One region of the Pseudomonas sp. LS2P72 genome, then DNA from elsewhere that is predicted to be linked to it. Evidence: predicted binding sites of a transcription regulator. Region 1 holds the regulator's gene; each other region holds the start of a gene.

Region 1 (3,244 bases):
TGGTGCGGTTGGCAGCGGCCTCGGTCAGCTTGACCACATAACCCAGACGCTCGGTGGCATCCGTGATCTGCGAGACTTCCTCGGCTTGCGGCATGTTCGGGTCAATCTGGAAATTGACGATCGCGCTATGCAGCTCGCGAGTGAGCTTGCCCACTTCCTGATACAGGCCACGGTCACGGGTCTGATTGAGCTCATGGATCAGTTGCACAGCGTCGCCGAACCTGCCTTTTTCAAGGCTTTCGACCAGTTCGACCGCGTGTTTTTTCAGAGTCGATTCGAAATCGCCCTGTGAAGACTCGTTATGCTCCATAGCTCCCCCCGTGGCGCAGTGGCTTCGCACATCAACCGATGCGTTCGAAGATCTTTTCAATCTTGTCTTTCAACGCCTGGGCCGTGAAGGGCTTGACCACATAGCCGTTAACACCGGCCTGGGCAGCCTCGATAATTTGCTCGCGCTTGGCTTCGGCCGTGACCATCAACACCGGAAGGTGCTTGAGTTTTTCATCGGCACGCACGTGGCGCAGCAGGTCGATACCGGTCATGCCGGGCATGTTCCAGTCTGTTACCAGAAAGTCGATGCTGCCGCTGTTGAGAACCGGAATGGCAGTAGTGCCATCGTCGGCCTCGACCGTGTTGGTGAACCCAAGGTCACGCAACAGGTTTTTAATGATCCGCCGCATCGTTGAGAAGTCATCAACGATGAGGATTTTCATGTTCTTGTCCAATTCGACCTCCAAGCAGTCTTAAACGCGCCCAGCACCTGGACGCGCCATTTCAATCAATCCGGCAAAGCACTCAATGACTGTCTGGAGCACAGCAGATCGGGGCCGGTACGGTTCAACACCCCACCCGCCGCGTTCGCAGTGTCCCCACACTGCCTTCAGCGCGCTCGCCACTCCCCCAAACGCCCCCGCAAACGGGCCGCGCACTGGCTGTGTAACTGGCTGACCCGAGATTCGCTGACCCCCAGGACCTCACCGATTTCCTTGAGATTCAACTCTTCGTCGTAGTACAGCGCCAACACCAGTCGCTCACGCTCCGGCAAATTGGCAATCGCGTCCGCCAGCGCTGCCTGGAAGCGTTCATCTTCCAGATCGCGTGACGGCTCCAGATGAGCACTGGCGCCATCCTCGTGCAGCCCTTCGTGTTCGCCGTCCTGCAACAGATCGTCGAAACTGAATAAGCGGCTGCCCAGGGTGTCGTTCAAAATCCCGTAATAATCGTCGAGACTCAATTGGAGTTCGGCCGCAACCTCGTGATCTTTAGCGTCACGGCCGGTTTTAGCTTCAATCGAACGAATTGCGTCGCTGACCATCCGGGTATTGCGGTGGACCGAACGTGGCGCCCAGTCCCCCTTGCGTACTTCATCGAGCATCGCGCCGCGGATTCGAATGCCCGCGTACGTCTCGAAACTCGCGCCTTTGCTGGCGTCGTATTTGGTCGACACTTCAAGCAGGCCGATCATCCCGGCCTGGATCAGGTCTTCGACCTGGACACTGGCCGGCAGACGCGCCAGCAAGTGGTAGGCAATGCGTTTAACCAGTGGCGCGTAACGCTCGATCAGCTCGTACTGCGCGTCACGTGCCGACTTCTTGTAGAGGTTGTAGCCACTGGATGTCATAGCACCGGTCCTGCGGTTTGTTGCACGAGGCGCTCGACGAAAAACTCCAGGTGCCCACGCGGGTTGGCAGGCAGCGGCCAGGTATCGACCTTCTGTGCAATGGCCTTGAACGCCAGTGAGCACTTGGACCGCGGGAAGGCTTCGTAGACGGCGCGCTGCTTCTGCACGGCCTTGCGCACGCTTTCGTCGTAAGGCACCGCGCCGACGTATTGTAAGGCGACGTCAAGGAAGCGATCCGTGACCTTGGTCAACTTGGCGAACAGGTTGCGACCTTCCTGTGGGCTCTGGGCCATGTTGGCCAGGACGCGGAAGCGGTTCATGCCGTAATCGCGGTTCAGCAGTTTGATCAGTGCGTAGGCATCGGTGATCGAGGTCGGTTCGTCGCAGACCACCAGCAAGACCTCCTGCGCTGCGCGAACGAAACTGACAACCGAGTCACCAATGCCCGCAGCGGTGTCGATCACCAGCACGTCGAGGTTGTCGCCGATATCGCTGAACGCCTGGATCAGGCCGGCGTGTTGCGCCGGGCTTAAATGAACCATGCTCTGTGTGCCGGACGCGGCCGGGACGATGCGGATGCCGCCAGGGCCTTGCAACAGTACGTCGCGCAGCTCGCAGCGGCCTTCGATCACGTCGGCCAAAGTACGTTTGGGTGTCAGTCCCAGCAGGACGTCGACGTTCGCCAGCCCCAGATCAGCGTCCAGCAGCATGACGCGCCGGCCGAGCTCCGCTAGAGCCAGGGACAAGTTCACTGACACGTTAGTCTTCCCGACGCCACCTTTGCCGCCGGTCACCGCGATCACCTGTACGGGATGCATGCTGCCCATGAATTTTCTTTACCTTGTCTTACTTAGACGGAGGCCACATTACTGGCTGCGCGTTCACGAACTGAACAATGCATGGCAGACCATCGATGTAGGTACAAAAACTGTTCATTAATACCTCAGCCGACCTGCTTGGTCGGGCTGTGGTAAATATCAGCGAACATGTCAGCCATGGCTTCTTCGCTGGGTTCTTCTTGCATTTGCACGCTGACGGCGCGACTGACCAACTGATGACGACGCGGTAGATGCAAATCATCCGGAATCCGCGGGCCATCGGTCAGGTAAGCCACCGGCAATTCATGACTGATGGCCAGGCTCAACACCTCGCCCAGACTTGCCGTTTCATCCAGTTTAGTCAGGATGCAGCCAGCGAGCCCACAACGCTTGTAACTGTGATAAGCGGCCGTTAGAACCTGTTTCTGGCTGGTGGTTGCCAACACCAGATAATTTTTCGATTTGATGCCACGACCGGCCAGGCTTTCGAGCTGCATGCGCAGTGCCGGATCGCTGGCCTGAAGGCCCGCGGTATCGATCAGCACCACGCGTTTGCGCAGCAAAGGCTCCAGCGCCTGAACCAGCGATTGGCCCGGATCGACATGCGTCACCGACACATTGAGGATCCGGCCCAAGGTCTTGAGTTGTTCCTGAGCACCAATACGGTAGCTGTCCATGCTGACCAGCGCGATATTCTGCGCGCCGTACTTGAGCACATAGCGGGCCGCGAGTTTGGCCAGCGTGGTGGTCTTGCCCATGCCGGCAGGGCCGACCATGGCAATCACGCCGCCCTCTTCCAGAGGCT
Region 2 (3,244 bases), 3.0 Mb from region 1:
CACGAAGAGCACGGCGAAGTTTGCCCTGCCAACTGGAAAAAAGGCGACAAAGGCATGACTGCTTCGACCGAAGGCGTCGCGGCTTACCTGACCGAAAACGCTGCTGCGCTGTAAGGCACGTTTGAGGCATAAAAAAACCGGCCATTGAGGCCGGTTTTTTTATGGGCGGGATAAACCCTGCGACAGATCAGTCGTTGTAGTCTTCCCAGCCGCCCATTTGTTTCCAGCGATTGACGATGCCGCAGAACAGCTCGGCCGTCTTCTCGGTGTCGTAGCGAGCCGAGTGGGCCTCACGACCGTCGAAGTCGATGTCGGCTGCCGAACAGGCCTTGGCCAGTACGGTTTGGCCGTAAGCCAGACCGGCCAGGGTCGCGGTATCGAAGCTCGAGAACGGATGAAACGGGTTGCGCTTCATGTCCAGGCGTGCGACAGCGGCGTTGAGGAAACCCAGATCGAAGCTGCTGTTGTGCCCGACCAGAATCGCCCGTTTGCAACCATTGGCTTTCAGAGCCTTGCGGATGCCGCGGAAGATGTCGGTCAGCGCGGCTTCTTCACTCACTGCCATGCGCAGCGGGTGATCAAGTTTGATCCCGGTAAATTCCAGAGCGGCCGCTTCGATGTTCGCGCCTTCAAAAGGCTCTACGCGAAAGAAGTAGGTGTGGTCAGGGTACACAAACCCTTTTTCGTCCATGCCAATGGTGGTTGCGGCAATTTCCAGCAAGGCGTCAGTGGCAGAGTTGAAACCACCGGTTTCAACGTCGACAACGACTGGCAGGTATCCACGGAAGCGCTCAGCCATCGGGTGGCGCGAACCACCTCCGCCGCCTTGACCGTCCTGTTCGTCGTCGAAATGGTCTTCACTCACGCGTGTTCCTCCAGCAGGCGCCAGCGCAGTTTTTCACCGGCGCGCAGCGGGATTACGGTCAGCTCGCCAAATGGCAGGCTGGTTGGGGCGGTCCACTCTTCGCGGACCAGGGTGATGCGATCGGTGTTCACCGGCAGGCCGTAGAAACGAGGGCCGTTCAGGCTGGCGAAGGCTTCGAGCTTGTCCAGCGCGTTGCGCTGTTCGAAGGCTTCGGCATACATCTCGATCGCTGCATAAGCGGTGTAGCAACCGGCACAGCCGCAAGCGGCTTCTTTGGCGTGCTGGGCATGGGGCGCCGAGTCGGTGCCGAGGAAGAACTTGTCGCTGCCGCTGGTGGCGGCGTCGAGCAGGGCTTCCTGATGGGTGTTGCGCTTGAGGATCGGCAGGCAATAGAAGTGCGGCCGAATCCCGCCCACCAGCATGTGGTTGCGGTTGTACAGCAGGTGATGCGCGGTGATGGTCGCGCCAACATTGGCCGAAGCCTCGTTGACGAACTGCACGGCGTCGGCGGTAGTGATGTGTTCGAACACCACTTTGAGGCTCGGGAAGCGCTCGACCACACGACGCATGTGCTCATCGATAAAGAATTTTTCGCGATCGAACACGTCGACATCGCCACGGGTGACTTCACCGTGAACCAGCAAGGGCATCCCGACTTCGGCCATGGCCTCAAGTGCAGGGAAAATCTTGTCGATGCTGGTGACACCAGAGTCCGAGTTGGTGGTCGCGCCGGCCGGGTACAGCTTGGCGGCGTGAATGAAGCCGCTGGCCGTGGCCTCGCGAATTTCTTCGGGCTGGGTGCGGTCGGTCAGGTACAGCACCATCAACGGTTCGAAGCGGCTGCCAGCCGGGCGTGCAGCGAGAATCCGCTGGCGATAGCCGTCGGCTTCAGCGGTGTTACGCACCGGAGGTACCAGGTTGGGCATGATGATGGCGCGACCAAAGGTGCGCGCGACATCCGCGACTGTATTGGGCAACACAGCACCATCGCGAAGATGAATATGCCAGTCGTCGGGACGCAGCAGGGTCAGGCGGTCGGACATGAGGGGATTCCAGGCGGGTCAAACTGAGGGGAATGCTACCGGAAAAGACTCTTCCAGGCACTCGCTATCAAGTTTTGCTGGAAGCTTCCGATATCCAACAGGTATGCCGTAAACATCTGTGTGTCGGTCTTTTTGTTGTAGAAGCCAGTGGAGCCTCCCGTGCGCCAGCGTTATTTAGCCTTGCTCAGCGTGTTTGCCAGCCTTCCTGCGATGGCGCTCACTTTCCAGACCCGTCTGGAGAGCATCGAGTGGACGGTCGAAGGAGACAAGTTCGAGTGCCGCCTGACGCAGCCGATCACCGATTTCGGTTCGGGCGAGTTCGTGCGCCGCGCTGGCGAGCAAGCGACGTTTCGCCTGAAGGCCTATAACTCGATGATCGGCGGCGGTTCGGCGACCTTGCTGGCGGCCGCAGCGCCCTGGCAGCCGGGGCGTGGCGACATCAACCTCGGTTCTGTGCGAATCGGCAGCGGTAATGTGTTGTTCAACAGTTCGCAAGTTCAGGCCGGCCGCTTGATCAGTGGCCTGATAGATGGTCGCAGTACGGTCGTACGGCATTACTCGGGCGATGGTCGGGTGTCGGAAGTGCGTCTGTTGCCAGTCAAGTTCAGCCAGGCATTTAACGACTATCAGGGCTGCGTGGCGAAGCTGCTGCCGAAGAATTTCGAGCAGGTCAAGCAATCGCAGATCGGCTTCCCCGGCGAAAGCATCGATCTCGACGCGCAGGCCAAGGCGCAATTGCAAGTGATGCTGGAGTTCATGAAGGCCGACCCGACGGTCAACCACATCGAACTGGATGGCCACTCCGACAACAGCGGCAATCGTCTGACCAATCGTGACCTGTCGCGGCGTCGGGCCCTGGCCGTCATGGAGTTCTTCAAAGCCAACGGCGTTCAGGAATCGCAGATCACCCTGCGCTTTCACGGCGAGCGTTATCCATTGGCGCCCAATACCAACTCCTCCAACCGGGCGAAGAACCGTCGGGTCAATGTGCACCTGGCGCGTGTTGCGCCTGTCGAAAAGCCGGCCTCTCAGGCCACTGCATCGGCGAGCGCCGCGTCGACCTCCTGAACCCGCTGTTATCGTCGCTCACTCGACATAATCTGTCGCTTCGTCGTCATAAGCTGTCGCGCCTCTGTAAATTATCCTGCATGACCGGTAGACTTGACGGCTTTCCGTAGAACCCCGTGGAGTGATGGCATGGCGGACGTAAACAAGGTCGTTCTGGCGTATTCCGGCGGCCTGGACACTTCGGTGATCCTCAAGTGGCTGCAGGATACTTATAACTGTGAAGTCGTGACCTTCACCGCTGACCTGGGTCAGGGCGAAGAGGTCGAAC
Region 3 (3,244 bases), 1.9 Mb from region 1:
ACAAGATGTTTGCCTTGCAAAATCTGCGGGGTGAATCCCTGGCCTTCAAGGTCGACAAGGACTTGTTTCTCGGTCATTGCGACCGCCCGGGAATCCGCCCGGCGCCGTATCTGGCACGGGCTCAGTGGATCATCATGGAAACGCCCTACCCGTTGGGCTCTGAAGAGTTGCAAGGCTTGTTGCAGCGTTCCCATCAATTGGTGGTGAGCAAGTTGCCCAAGCGCACCCAGGTCGGACTGCTGCTTTGAAGCAGCGCGAACAGATGGGCGCCGAGAAACAGCTGGTCGATCCAGAACACCTGATGCGTCAGCACGATGATCCAGAACACCAACTGAAACGAGAGCTTGCGCGTCTTGTGCCGGAACAGCTGCTGCGCCAGTAAGGCGCCCGGCCAGCCGCCGGCGAGTTCCACCGCATGCAGCACGTTCTCGGGTGTGCGCCAATGGTCGGCTCGCGCCTTGCGTTTGTCGCTCCAGTACAGAAAGAACGCCAGCAGGCTGACGACCCCGTACGCCGCCAGGGGAATCACGGAAACACCGCGCAGCCACAACGACATCGAGCCGTACAGCGGCAGCGCGCACAGGGCCGCAAACACCAACAATTTCAGCTGAAGATTGCGAATCTCTCCGGCAGGTTTGCGTCCGTGATTGCTGCGCGCGCTGGCATCATTCATGGCTTGACCGCGGTCCAGTCGACCCAGCCGAACTGCCAGGTGGCCAGGATGACCAGGCCGAACGCGATGCGATACCAGGCAAACGCCGCATAGCTGTGGCTGCCAATGAACACCAGCAAGGCTCTGACAGCAATCATCGCGAAGATGAACGCCGTGACGAAACCGATCGCGAACACCGGAAAATCAGACGGAACGAACAGGTCGCGATACTTGTAGCCCGAGTACACCGCTGCGCCGACCATGGTCGGCATCGCCAGGAAGAAAGAAAACTCGGTGGCGGTCTTGCGTGACAAGCCGAACAGCAAACCGCCAATGATCGTCGAGCCGGAACGCGAGGTCCCGGGAATCATTGCCAGGCACTGGGCAAAGCCAACTTTCAGGGCGTCTTTCCAGGTGATTTCGTCGACGGTGTGGGCATGCACTTCATGCTGACGCTGCTCAGCCCACAGCATGACGATGCCGCCCACGACCAACGCCGTGGCCACGGTGATCGGATTGAACAGATACTCGTGGATCAGATCAGCGAAAATCACCCCCAACACCACCGCCGGCAGGAAGGCGATCAGCAGGTTCGCGGTAAAGCGTCGAGCGTTTGGCTGCGTCGGCAAACCGATAACCACATCGAATATCTTGCGGCGAAACTCCCACACCACCGCCAGAATCGCGCCCAACTGAATAATGATGTTGAAGGCCATGGCCCGCTCGCCACCGAAGTCGAGCAGGTCAGCCACAATGATCTGGTGGCCGGTACTGGAAATCGGCAAAAACTCCGTCAGCCCTTCTACAACCCCAAGAATCAATGCCGAAAAGGCAGTCCAAAGATCCATCAATCCCCCAAGAAGCGATGCGCCACGGCATGCCCCGTTAATATTTTTTCAAAACGTTTACTGCGATTAGCCTAGCTGAAGTCCCGCGCGCACAGGATCCAGACGAAACCATAAAAATTCCGTGAAAAATCAACTTGGATTCAGGTTTTTCCGTGCGGGGCCGAAATCCTATCAGACAAGTCTGATTAACGCTGCCGCGTTATTGGACCTGGGTCGGATATGACCGATCGGCAAAGTGTGGTTGGATGCTGGCGATCATTTAATACAAGAAAAAGAAATCGGAGTGACAGCGTTATGAACAGCTTGCGCAGTATGTCGATCAGCCGACGTTTGTGGCTCATCTTGATCGTGGCCGTCCTGATGCTAATGACGTTGGGCGTCTTGATGCTCAAGCAGATTCACGATGACCTGTACCACGCCAAGGCTCAGAAAACCCAGCATGTGGTGCAAACCGCCAGCGGCATTCTGACCTATTACCACAACCTCGAAACTGCCGGCACGCTCACCCGCGATGCCGCGCAGAAACAGGCACTGAGCGCCGTTCGCGGTCTGCGCTACGACCAGAACGACTACTTCTGGATCAATGACCTGACGCCGGTGATGATCATGCACCCGGCCAATCCGAAACTCGATGGCCAGAACCTCTCGGCGATCCGCGACCCGGACGGTTTTGCCCTGTTTAACGAAATGGTCGCCGTCGCCAAGGCAAAGGGTGCCGGCACGGTCGATTATCGCTGGCCGAAACCGGGCGCCAGCGCGCCGGTAGAAAAAACCTCCTACATCAAACTCTTCGAGCCCTGGGGCTGGGTGATCGGTTCGGGCGTGTATATCGATGACATGCAGGCCGAGTTTTATAGCCAGGTCTGGAAGGCCTCGTTCGTGGGGCTGGTGATTGCCCTGATCATGGCATTGCTGGTGATCCTGATTGCCCGCAGCATCGTGCGTCCACTGCAGGAAACCGTGAACGCCATGGCCAACATTGCCAGCGGCGAGAGCGACCTCACCCGCAGCCTTGACACTCATGGCCAGGATGAAGTCACGCAACTGGCACGCCACTTCAACGCCTTCACCGCCAAGCTGCGACTGGTGATCCGTGAACTGCAAGTGTCCGCCAGTGCCTTGGGCCAGTCTTCCAGCGAACTGGGCAATGATGCCGCCCAGGCCCAGCAACGCAGTCAGCAACAGTCCCAGCAAATGGAACTGGTGGCCACGGCAATCAATGAAGTGACGTACGGCGTACACGACGTCGCGAAAAACGCCGAGCACGCCGCCAGCGAAATGCGCGATGCCGAGTCTCAGGCGCAGCAAGGCCAGGTCAACATCGATGGCAGCCTGCAACAGATCGACAAGCTATCGTCGACCATCGATCAGGCGGTTGAAGTGATTCGTACCCTGGCCGCCGAAAGCACGCAGATCGGCAGCGTTCTCGAAGTGATCCGTTCGATCGCAGAGCAAACCAACCTGTTGGCCCTTAACGCAGCCATCGAAGCCGCCCGGGCCGGCGAGCAAGGTCGCGGTTTTGCGGTGGTGGCCGATGAAGTGCGACTGCTGGCCCAGCGTACCCAGAAGTCCACGGCCGAGATCCAGTCGATGATCGAACGCCTGCAAAGCCACTCCGAAGCGGCGGTCAAAGTCATCGGCGACAGCAGCCGTGCATCGCAGTTGACCATCGAGCAGGCCGGCCTGGCCGGTGCAAGCCTGAATGCCATTGCCCAGGCGCTGCGCAACCTCAACGGGTTGAACG

What was found. Region 1 encodes FliA, which starts transcription of late flagellar genes. Its sites were predicted from a motif close to CTAAAGTTTNNNNNNNNNNNGCCGNTAA; they were not measured.
Region 2: a site for FliA is predicted at 1,975-2,002, ahead of ACYZUA_RS25840 (flagellar protein MotY). Genes of this name have one in related genera too.
Region 3: a site for FliA is predicted at 1,640-1,667, ahead of ACYZUA_RS18795 (methyl-accepting chemotaxis protein). Genes of this name have one in related genera too.

Annotation. Positions count from the first base shown of each region.
Region 1 covers NZ_CM142708.1:2,263,031-2,266,274, reverse strand. Annotated here, with positions in the region: gene ACYZUA_RS10495 (protein phosphatase CheZ) at 1-310, opposite strand, end outside; gene ACYZUA_RS10490 (chemotaxis response regulator CheY) at 342-713, opposite strand; gene fliA (RNA polymerase sigma factor FliA) at 881-1,621, opposite strand; gene fleN (flagellar synthesis regulator FleN) at 1,618-2,448, opposite strand; gene flhF (flagellar biosynthesis protein FlhF) at 2,565-3,244, opposite strand, start outside.
Region 2 covers NZ_CM142708.1:5,615,342-5,618,585, reverse strand. Annotated here, with positions in the region: gene ACYZUA_RS25855 (peroxiredoxin) at 1-114, shown strand, start outside; gene rnt (ribonuclease T) at 188-865, opposite strand; gene pyrC (dihydroorotase) at 862-1,908, opposite strand; gene ACYZUA_RS25840 (flagellar protein MotY) at 2,068-2,976, shown strand; gene ACYZUA_RS25835 (argininosuccinate synthase) at 3,106-3,244, shown strand, end outside.
Region 3 covers NZ_CM142708.1:4,127,921-4,131,164, forward strand. Annotated here, with positions in the region: gene ACYZUA_RS18780 (MmcQ/YjbR family DNA-binding protein) at 1-248, shown strand, start outside; gene ACYZUA_RS18785 (DUF1294 domain-containing protein) at 194-673, opposite strand; gene ACYZUA_RS18790 (undecaprenyl-diphosphate phosphatase) at 670-1,500, opposite strand; gene ACYZUA_RS18795 (methyl-accepting chemotaxis protein) at 1,795-3,244, shown strand, end outside.